3 regions of the Chryseobacterium electrogenes genome follow, and region 2 is predicted to be linked to each of the others. Evidence: riboswitches for the same ligand, from Rfam matches in the RefSeq annotation. Region 2 holds a riboswitch; each other region holds the start of a gene.

Region 1 (3,218 bases), 1.1 Mb from region 2:
AAATTGTCTTCCTGGCATTGGCATATTAATCACGACATCATAATATTGATTGAAAATATTATTGACTTCAAAGCTGGCTTTAGCTTGGTGAGAATTAATTTTTATTTTTTTCTGAATAGATAGATCATGTGTGTACCAAGGCTGAATATAATTGTAAGCGATATTATTTTGGTTAACATCATAGCGCTCTCCAACGTACATAAAACTATAATTGAAACCCCAATCTTTATAATCAGACATTAATGAAAAAGAGCCGCTGTGCCAAGGCGTGTATGGGATTTGGTCTCCATAAAAACTCTCATTTTTATCACTAAAATCTCTTGCTTGTTGATAAGTATAGCTTACGAGAGGTCTTAATTTTACATTACCGATTTTTAGATTAGCTTGGATGTTAACATCTGTACCGATGATTTCTACATTGCCGAGATTCATCATTAACCAGCGGAACATACTGCCGTTGGGTGCTGCGATAATTTTATTTTCGACCTTATTATAATAGGCATCTACTTTAGCATAAAAAGATTGAAGAATACCGGTGTCTAAAGATTTTTGATACGTAAACCCAACGTTATATTGATTGGTGAATTCTGGTTTCAAAAATGTATTTCCAATATTGGTATAATAAAGGTCATTGAAAGTTGGCATCCTAAAAACTCTTTTGTAGAAAGCTCTTAAGGTTAAAGAAGGATTTTCTAACGGTTGATAACTCGCAAAGAAAGCTGGCGTCCATTCGGTTTTATCTGGAGATTTGGTATTTAACGCTACATTTTCATGGACAAAAGTACCAAGGACACTTCCTAATAATTTAAGACGATTCCATTGATAAGTTGATGCAAAAGATACTAATGTTGTATAACGTTCTGGATAAGAAAATAGCTTAAGATCCGCATCTAGATTGTTATACTGGAAATCTGCAGAAGCGCTCACGTCCCAATTGGGCGTTATCGAGTAAAGATTGGATGACGATACATAGACTTCTCGTTGGATGTATTGATTTTGGATTTTAATAGAAGAAATTGTATCAATATAATGCGAATAATCGTAAGCGAACTTAGCCTTTAATTGAGTCTCTAATTTCGGGAATATTTTTTTCTTGAAGTTGGCTTGTACAAAGTAGCTGTCTTCTGTCAATCGTTGTCCACGACCGCCAAATCTTCCGTTAACAATTGCCGCAGGAATGCCTCTGTCGGACAAATAAGCGTAGCCACGTACTGCCCAATTGCCGTTGCGCAGAGCTCCGTTAAGGCTGGTTTCTATTCGTTTGAATTTTACATCGCCATCATGTCTTTTAGCAATAGTATCATAAGCCACGCCGCCGTCTGGATATTTCTTTTTGTATCTGAAACGATACACGCCATCACTTTCTAAAAATTCTGAACTTAAAGTCGCTGATATTTTATCCGAAATTTTTTGTTCTAATCTAAAGGAAGGATTGAAGAGCGCGATGCTATAATTCTTATTCCGAAGTGTAAGATTGGTCGTTCTTCCGTTTTTGAAAATAGGATTTTTTGGTTGAAGATAGATCGATCCTGATGAGCCGAAATCTTTAGCTGGCTGAAAAATCTCACTTTTTTGACCATTGTAAAGAGAGATTTCTTCTAAGTCATCCAGAGAAAATCTACCAAGATCTATCACGCCGTTTTGAGCATTACCTAATTGGATACCGTCATAGAAAACACCCACGTGTTGTGTACCCATGCTTCGGATGTTGATGGTTTTCAGCCCTGCAAAACCGCCGTAATCTTTGATTTGTATTCCGGAAAAATAGCGTAGTGCATCGGCAACATTTTGAGAATTTAAGCGTTCTAATGTTTCACCAGATAATGTCTGTGCAGGTAATATTTCTTTAAAGCTTTTTTTCTTTAATTCGATTTGATAGATGGCAATAATGGTGTCTTTACTTTGTTGAGAATAACAAAATAGGGTGGGAGTTGTCAGTAAAACTATCCACAAAAAACGCAACCGAAATAAAGTTAATTCCATAGCCAAATTATTAGTTTGGCGCTGTATGGGTAAAAGGAAATATCGAGCAAAGATAGTTTACTCTTATTGATATGTCTTGTAACTTTACTCCACGAAAGCGTCAAACGTTATTGTTCTGGCAGGTCTTCTGACTTACTTCATTTTTGATGTCCTTCCCATTTATAGAAAATAAACAGTGGATAAATAATCAAAAACTTGGGTGTGAAGCTTACAGCAGCGGGTCTGTTATGGGTTTTCACCATATTCCCTATTAAGTGCTTTTTACGGCTCACCAAAACGGGATAAAGATAAACTTTATATTTTAAATATTTTTCTTATTTTAATGCATCGTCAAGAAGCTGATTATTCCTAATGCAATTATTAAGAAAGTAAATGCAAAGAAGTTACAAGTCCAAATGATAAAGCCAACGATAATACTTGTAAAGCGCGAGGATTTGTAGACTCTGTGATGCGCAACATAAAAATAGATTGCCATATATATCAGGATGGCGATCATTATTATTGCAATTATCGGATTGAAAAATGCATAGTCTGATAGGATATTAGTAAGTCTTAATAAAACCCCGAAAAGCAGTATGCTTACCAGCAAGAAAGAAAAGTAATGTAAGGTGAAAATCCCATGATCAAAATACCACCATTTTTTTTTACGATGGAAAATCCATAAAAATAATGCGAAAACCGGTAAGTATATAAATAATGCTTTTGGTAAGTTATGAAATGCGTTTTCGGCCAGGCTTTTAAAAATTTCTCCTTTTTTTACTCCTTTTTCTTTGAGCTCGAAAAGCTTTTTGGCAAATGCTTCATCAAGCATACTAAAGAGTCCTGTCCTGTCTTTATTCCCTTTTTTGTATTCCTCAAACGTTTTATAACCTTTATATGTAGTGTCATCAGCAATTTTATTTTGCATGTCTAGCGAGTTTTCAAAACCTTTTTGGAATTCGCTGGTCTTAGGGTCATCTAATACTTTTTGTGCGTAATCAAATTTAGCAACCATTGCAGAATCTTTCTCATTTTGTTTTTGGAATTCAATTGCTTTGGATGCTTGCTTTGTAAACTGCTCTGTACCTTTAGCGTACTCTGCTTTTTCTTTGTCAGATTTTTTGTCGTAATTAATTTTAAAAGGAGGAAACACCGCAAAGATGAAGAATGTAATAAAACTTATGAAAATATACAGTTTAACAGGCGGGACAAAGGCTTGCCGCTTGCCATCAAGATAAGTGCGCGTTAACTTCCCA
Region 2 (3,218 bases):
AAAGAATATTCAGATTGATAAAGATCACGCAGAGAAATTTGGGCACCTTTTAGTTCAGAGTTATGAAGGTCGTATTCAGCCAGTTAATACGCAGGCTTTGGATATTCTGCATAAATTAACAAGCAAAAGTAGCTTTCAACATTTAGATGCTAACCAATGGTTTTTGGCAGCAACAATAGACCCAATGTTTTGGGCTCAGGTTAATATTATAAAAATCGAAACCAGCGGTAAAGTAGGACGTGATCTTGCTAAAATTACTAAAGCAACACCAGAAGGTTTTACAAGTTTGGTAAAGTTGTTTCCTGCTGATGCTAATGGTAATTTACGTTTTGTTTTGGAAGACGAATATAATACGGCATTCCGTAAAAAACCTGTTGAAAAAAGTAAATATGACGAAGCTATAATTAAGCTGAACGATAAAGTACAAGTTCTTAATGCGCTGATGTCTTATCAATATTTTCGTGCTATTCCTGTACAAAACGATGCCAACCACACATGGAACTCTGTGATGACGGCTAATTTTGAAATGGATAAAAATGCTCAAGATGTTTTAGGTCCATATTTATCAACTGTTTTGCTAGCTACACAAAGCGGTAACTGGAAAAAAGCAGATGAAGAACTATTAAAAATACAAGATTATCAGCACAAATGGGGTAAACAAGTAATTCCGCCAGATGCAAAAGTAGAGTTAGAAGTCGTAATGAATAAGATTGATATCAACTTCAAGTTGTTGATCTTCTATACCATTATAGGCTCTTTACTGTTGATTTTAGCCTTTGTAGAATTGTTTAAACCAAGCAAAATTCTTAATCATATCGTTAAAGCTTTAATCTATATTGGAGCAGTTGGTTATGTATTCCATTTCTTGGGATTGATAGCGAGATGGTATATTTCTGGTCACGCACCATGGAGTAACGGTTACGAGGCAATTATCTTCATCTCATGGGTTGGTATTTCTGCAGGTTTTGCATTGTACAGAAACTCAAACGCATTAATTCCTGCTGCAGGTTTCTTAGTGGCTGTAATTATGATGGGATTTGCACATGGTGGCTCGGCTTTAGATCCGCAAATTACGCCGTTAGTGCCAGTACTTAAGTCGTATTGGTTAATTGTTCACGTAGCAATTATTACGTCAAGTTATGGCTTCTTTTCGTTGTCAATGTTAATTGCGGTGATATCATTGTTCTTTTATATCATATCTGGACGTACAATTTTCAAAAAACATAATGACACGACGTTGAAGGAATTAGCAATCGTGAGTGAAATGTCCTTAAGCATTGGACTTTTAGCTTTGACAGTTGGAAACTTTTTAGGCGGTGTATGGGCTAATGAAAGCTGGGGACGTTATTGGAGCTGGGATCCTAAGGAAACTTGGGCATTTATTTCAATAATGATTTACGCTTTTGCATTGCACATGAGATTGGTGCCAGGACTTAGAGGAAGACATATGTTCCATGTGGTGACGATGTTTGCATTTTGTTCTATGGTGATGACTTATTTTGGAGTTAATTACTATTTGACAGGATTACATTCTTATGCTAAAGGTGATCCAATCCCTCTTCCAGCTTGGGTTTATATAGGATTAGGTTTTATGTTATTGTTAAGTATTGTATCATATGTGAGGTACAAACAACTTCATAAAAGTCTAGAAAATAAGAAAGAAGAACGTACGCAAGATCAACCTTAATTAGGTTAAAGCGTTAATATAAAAAGGCATATTCATTGGATATGCCTTTTTTTTGTGCAAGTTTTTGAGATTGATTTTTAACAGTATCTTTACGGCTAATAGGTTTTGAAATAAATTTTGTTTCAATAAAAGGGAATTAGGTTATATGCCTAAGCTGTACCCGCAACTGTAAACTACAAAACGTAATGTCTAAAAATGTCCACTGAAGATAATTTGGGAAGGACGACACAACGATGTGAGCCAGGATACCTGCCTGTTAAAGTATACTTTTTAGGATTAAATAATTTCAATTTAGTCCTTAATAGTTTCGGGAGTTAAACTAATTAATATTTTATATTTATGAAGAAATTATCTACATTTCTTGCCGTTATTGCTATCGGTAGCATTGCTGTAAAAGCGCAAATCATCAATTTTCCTGATGTTAATTTTAAAAAAGCAATCATTAAAGCTTATCCATCTGTTGATGCCAATAAGGACGGAGAAATCTCTCAAGATGAAGCTAAAACACTAACTAATATTAGAGGATTGGCTAATTTACCTAATATCTACGATGCAACAGGAGTAGAGTATTTTACTAATATCACAGAGCTTAATCTTTCTGGGCTTATTAATCTTAATAAAATAGATGTTAGTAGTAATGTAAAACTAGCAACTGTTAATCTTAAAAACAACAAGTTAACAGGTACTTTTGATGCTTCTAACTTGGTTAATTTGACTAATCTAGAGCTGACAGACAACAAGTTTGAAAATATTCTTTTCCCTCAGAATCCTAAGATTAGATTCCTTTACGTTAATAATAACCTGTTGACTAAGGTGGATTTGTCTTCTTTTGCTAGTTTACAACGATTGACATTGGTTAATAATGGGTTAACAGAACTGATTTTCGGTAATAATCCAGAGCTTGTTAATGTGAATATCAACACCAACAAACTATCAGAAGTATCTATAAAAGGTCTTGCTAAACTTAATTGGTTCTCTGTAGAATCTAATCAGTTAACTAATATTTCATTTGAAAATAATCCATTGCTTAAGACTGTTATTGCTAAAAATAATCTGTTGACATCGCTTGATTTTATGGATGGTATTACCAATAATATTACGATACTTAATCTTGAAGGCAATCCAGATTTTAAGTTGATAAAAAAAGACTGTAAAGATCAGATTGTAGAAGTTGCGAATACAATTGTAGAAGATAATTGTTCATCTTTATCAATAGCAGAGACTAAAGATATTATCAAGATTTATCCAACAGTAGTTTCTGATGTTATTAATATTTCGTCGGTTTATCAATCAATAGAATATGAAATTATTGACATGTCCGGAAAAAGAGTAAAAAATGGAGTAGTAGACAAAGGGCAAATCAATCTTAATAACCTATCTCAAGGTACTTATTTCTTAATCTTAATATCAGACAAAATAACATCGAAACATAGATTTATCAAACTATAATTTTCAAAGCTATCTATTGAGATAGCTTTTTTTTATGTTTTGTTTTAAATTTTTTATATCTTTATGATATCAAATCAATATT
Region 3 (3,218 bases), 530 kb from region 2:
ACAATTTTCAATTTTTTATCAGCGATTGTTCCTGATTATAATTCTATGTTAATCATTAGATTTTTATCGGGATTACCACATGGTGCTTTTTTTGGGGTAGGTACTGTTGTGGCAACACGATTAGCTCCTCCAAGCAAGAAGGCATTATATATATCCTTAATGTTCACTGGGCTTACCATTGCTAACCTCGCTATGGTACCATTGGTTACCTATATTGGTCATATCTATCATTGGCGCTGGTATTTTGCAATTGTTGGTGTGATAGGTATTATTACGATTTTATCCATACGTCTGTGGCTTCCTAATCTGGAAAATCAAAACAAAACAAATTTCTTAACAGAACTGAAATTTTTAAAAAATAAAGAATCATGGTATGTCCTAACCATTACTGCAATTGGCTTTGGAGGACTATTCACATGGTTCAGCTATATTGCTCCTTTAATGACACAAGTCTCCGGAATTCAAGAAAGTAACATGGCTTATATCATGATTCTTGCTGGTGCTGGGATGGTCGTTGGTAATCTAGCAGGTGGATACATTACAGATAAAATGGGTGCGCCAAAAACAGCCATAATCTTATTATTTACAATGATGCTGTTATTATTAGCCGTTTTCTTATTAGCAGAATACACTATTATTTCTTTGATTTTAACCTTTTTGTGTGGTGCATTGTCAATGTCTATAGCGGCACCTCTCAATATTATGATTATGAAATCAGCTCCAGGAGCAGAAATGATGGCAGCAGCCTTTATGCAAGCTGGATTTAATATCGCCAATGCATTGGGAGCTTTACTAGGAGGCATACCTTTAATCTACGGACTCTCCTACGCCTACCCTTCATTAATAGGTGTTGGGATGACATTTTTAGGATTATTATTTGCCTTACAATACTTTAACTTATATGCTAAAAAAGACAATAAATAAGCTCAACAAAGGTCAATAACAATCACAATAAAACAAAAATGGTTACCGAATAATCGATAACCATTTTTTTATGATTAATACTTTTCAAATATTAAAAGTGTACTTATAATTATACCTCAAGAATCCGTACAATTAATTCTGAAAAATCTTCTGTGGCTTTTTATCTTCATCTATGGCAACCAGAGTAAAATCTCCAGACACCGCTTTTTCTCTAGTTTCGGCGTACATTTCTTCTACAAAAATCTCTACATTTACCTTTAGGCTAGAGTTGCCCACATACTTTACTTTCCCAATAAGCTCTACCAAAGTATCTGCAGGGATTGGTTTTTTAAAATCAATGCGATCACAGCTCACCGTTACAAATGATTTTCTCGCAAATCTAGTCGCAGTCATAAAAGCCACTTCATCCATCATCTCCATTACTTTACCGCCAAACATCGTGTTATGGTGATTAGTTGTGTTAGGAAAAACCACTTTAAAAACGTGGGTTTGAGATTCTTTAATTTTGTCTTCGTAATTCATTTCCTTTTTTTAGAATTAAACAGTTAAACGATTGAAATGAATAGAAATCCGTTTCGTTTTCTACTTCAAATCGCGAAAGATTTTGGGGATCCGACTTTGCCAATTAACATAACGGTTGCGCGACAGCTCGTGAGTTACACACGATTCACCCATTTTTTTTAATGCTGCAAAGATATATCTTAGAAACATCAATCAAAAATTTTTGTAGATCAGAATTTAATATTCGAAAAGTTAAACCCAATCACCACTCCTATTCTTCTCTCTTGATGGGATGGCGGAAAAAAGTTTTCAGAATAACCAATGTTGATGTTAAACATAATCTTTCGATAAGCATGAAGGATTTATAAAATTTTGTGATTTCTCATTATCAATATTAACCATCCTGAATTTCAATATTATAAATTCCAAAGACCACATCTCCAATGGAGGGAATTTTATCCCCTTTCACTACGCTATATTTCTTAAAATTGAATATCTTTAAAGCATTAAATTCATTAATATAAATCTTGTCCTTTAGCCTAAGCAAAGGATTAAAACAAAATAATAAAATGACTTTTCAAGAGCAAATACAACAAGGCATTCCCACCGAATTACCTCAGCCAAAACCATACGATATCAATATTAATCACGCACCAAAACGCAAAGAAATCTTAACGGATGAAGAGAAAAAACTCGCTCTTAAAAACGCTTTACGTTATTTCGAACCTGAGTTTCATGCAGAATTGTTGCCGGAATTTAAGGAAGAATTAGAGAAATATGGTAGAATATACATGTATCGTTTTCGTCCGGATTATGAAATGAAAGCGAGAGATATCGCAGAATATCCGGGAAAATCTGAGCAGGCAAAAGCCATTATGCTGATGATTCAGAACAATCTAGATTATGCTGTGGCTCAACATCCGCATGAGCTCATTACTTACGGTGGAAACGGTGCAGTGTTCAGCAATTGGGCGCAGTATCTTCTAACGATGAAATATCTGTCTGAGATGACGAACGAGCAAACGTTGACAATGTATTCTGGTCATCCGATGGGATTGTTTCCTTCGCACAAAGATGCGCCAAGAGTTGTAGTGACCAATGGAATGATGATCCCTAATTATTCCAAACCTGATGATTGGGAGAAGTTCAATGCGTTGGGCGTTACGCAATATGGGCAGATGACGGCAGGCAGCTATATGTACATCGGTCCGCAGGGAATTGTGCATGGAACAACTATTACCGTTTTGAATGCATTCAGAAAGATTAATAAAGAGCCCAAAGGTAGATTATTTGTCACGTCAGGATTGGGCGGAATGTCGGGCGCGCAGCCAAAAGCGGGTAATATTGCAGGTTGCGTGACAGTGATTGCAGAAGTTAATCCCAAGATTACCAAAATCCGTCACGATCAAAAATGGGTGAATGAGATTCACGAAAATCTTGATGAATTGGTACAAAGAGTCAGAAATGCGCAAGAAAATAAAGAAACCATTTCTCTCGCCTACTTAGGAAATATCGTGGATGTTTGGGAGAAATTTGATTCAGAAAACCTAAGAATAGACATTGGATCAGACCAGACGTCCCTTCATAATCCTTGGGCGGGCGGTTATTATCCTGTTGGGATTTCGTTTGAAGAATCCAATACCATGATGGCAGAAAATCCTGAATTATTCAAAGAAAAAGTACAGGAAACTTTACGAAGACACGCTGCTGCTATTAATAAGCACACCGAAAAAGGAACCTATTTCTTCGATTATGGCAATGCCTTTTTGTTGGAAGCATCCAGAGCTGGCGCG

The links. Region 2 has a riboswitch for cobalamin ahead of ACQQ6V_RS04040 (T9SS type A sorting domain-containing protein). Riboswitches for the same ligand answer to the same signal wherever they lie in the genome.
Region 1: linked by a shared signal. The riboswitch ahead of ACQQ6V_RS09080 (TonB-dependent receptor) and the one ahead of ACQQ6V_RS04040 (T9SS type A sorting domain-containing protein) in region 2 are both predicted to bind cobalamin.
Region 3: linked by a shared signal. The riboswitch ahead of ACQQ6V_RS06575 (acyl-CoA thioesterase) and the one ahead of ACQQ6V_RS04040 (T9SS type A sorting domain-containing protein) in region 2 are both predicted to bind cobalamin.

What each region holds. Positions count from the first base shown of each region.
Region 1 covers NZ_JBNPPB010000002.1:1,975,486-1,978,703, reverse strand. Annotated here, with positions in the region: gene ACQQ6V_RS09080 (TonB-dependent receptor) at 1-1,983, opposite strand, end outside; cobalamin riboswitch at 2,084-2,274, opposite strand; gene ACQQ6V_RS09075 (DUF3667 domain-containing protein) at 2,303-3,218, opposite strand, start outside.
Region 2 covers NZ_JBNPPB010000002.1:894,508-897,725, forward strand. Annotated here, with positions in the region: gene ACQQ6V_RS04035 (cytochrome c biogenesis protein) at 1-1,687, shown strand, start outside; cobalamin riboswitch at 1,771-1,958, shown strand; gene ACQQ6V_RS04040 (T9SS type A sorting domain-containing protein) at 2,027-3,136, shown strand.
Region 3 covers NZ_JBNPPB010000002.1:1,423,833-1,427,050, forward strand. Annotated here, with positions in the region: gene ACQQ6V_RS06570 (MFS transporter) at 1-924, shown strand, start outside; gene ACQQ6V_RS06575 (acyl-CoA thioesterase) at 1,057-1,446, opposite strand; adenosylcobalamin-variant (AdoCbl-variant) riboswitch at 1,523-1,612, opposite strand; gene hutU (urocanate hydratase) at 1,995-3,218, shown strand, end outside.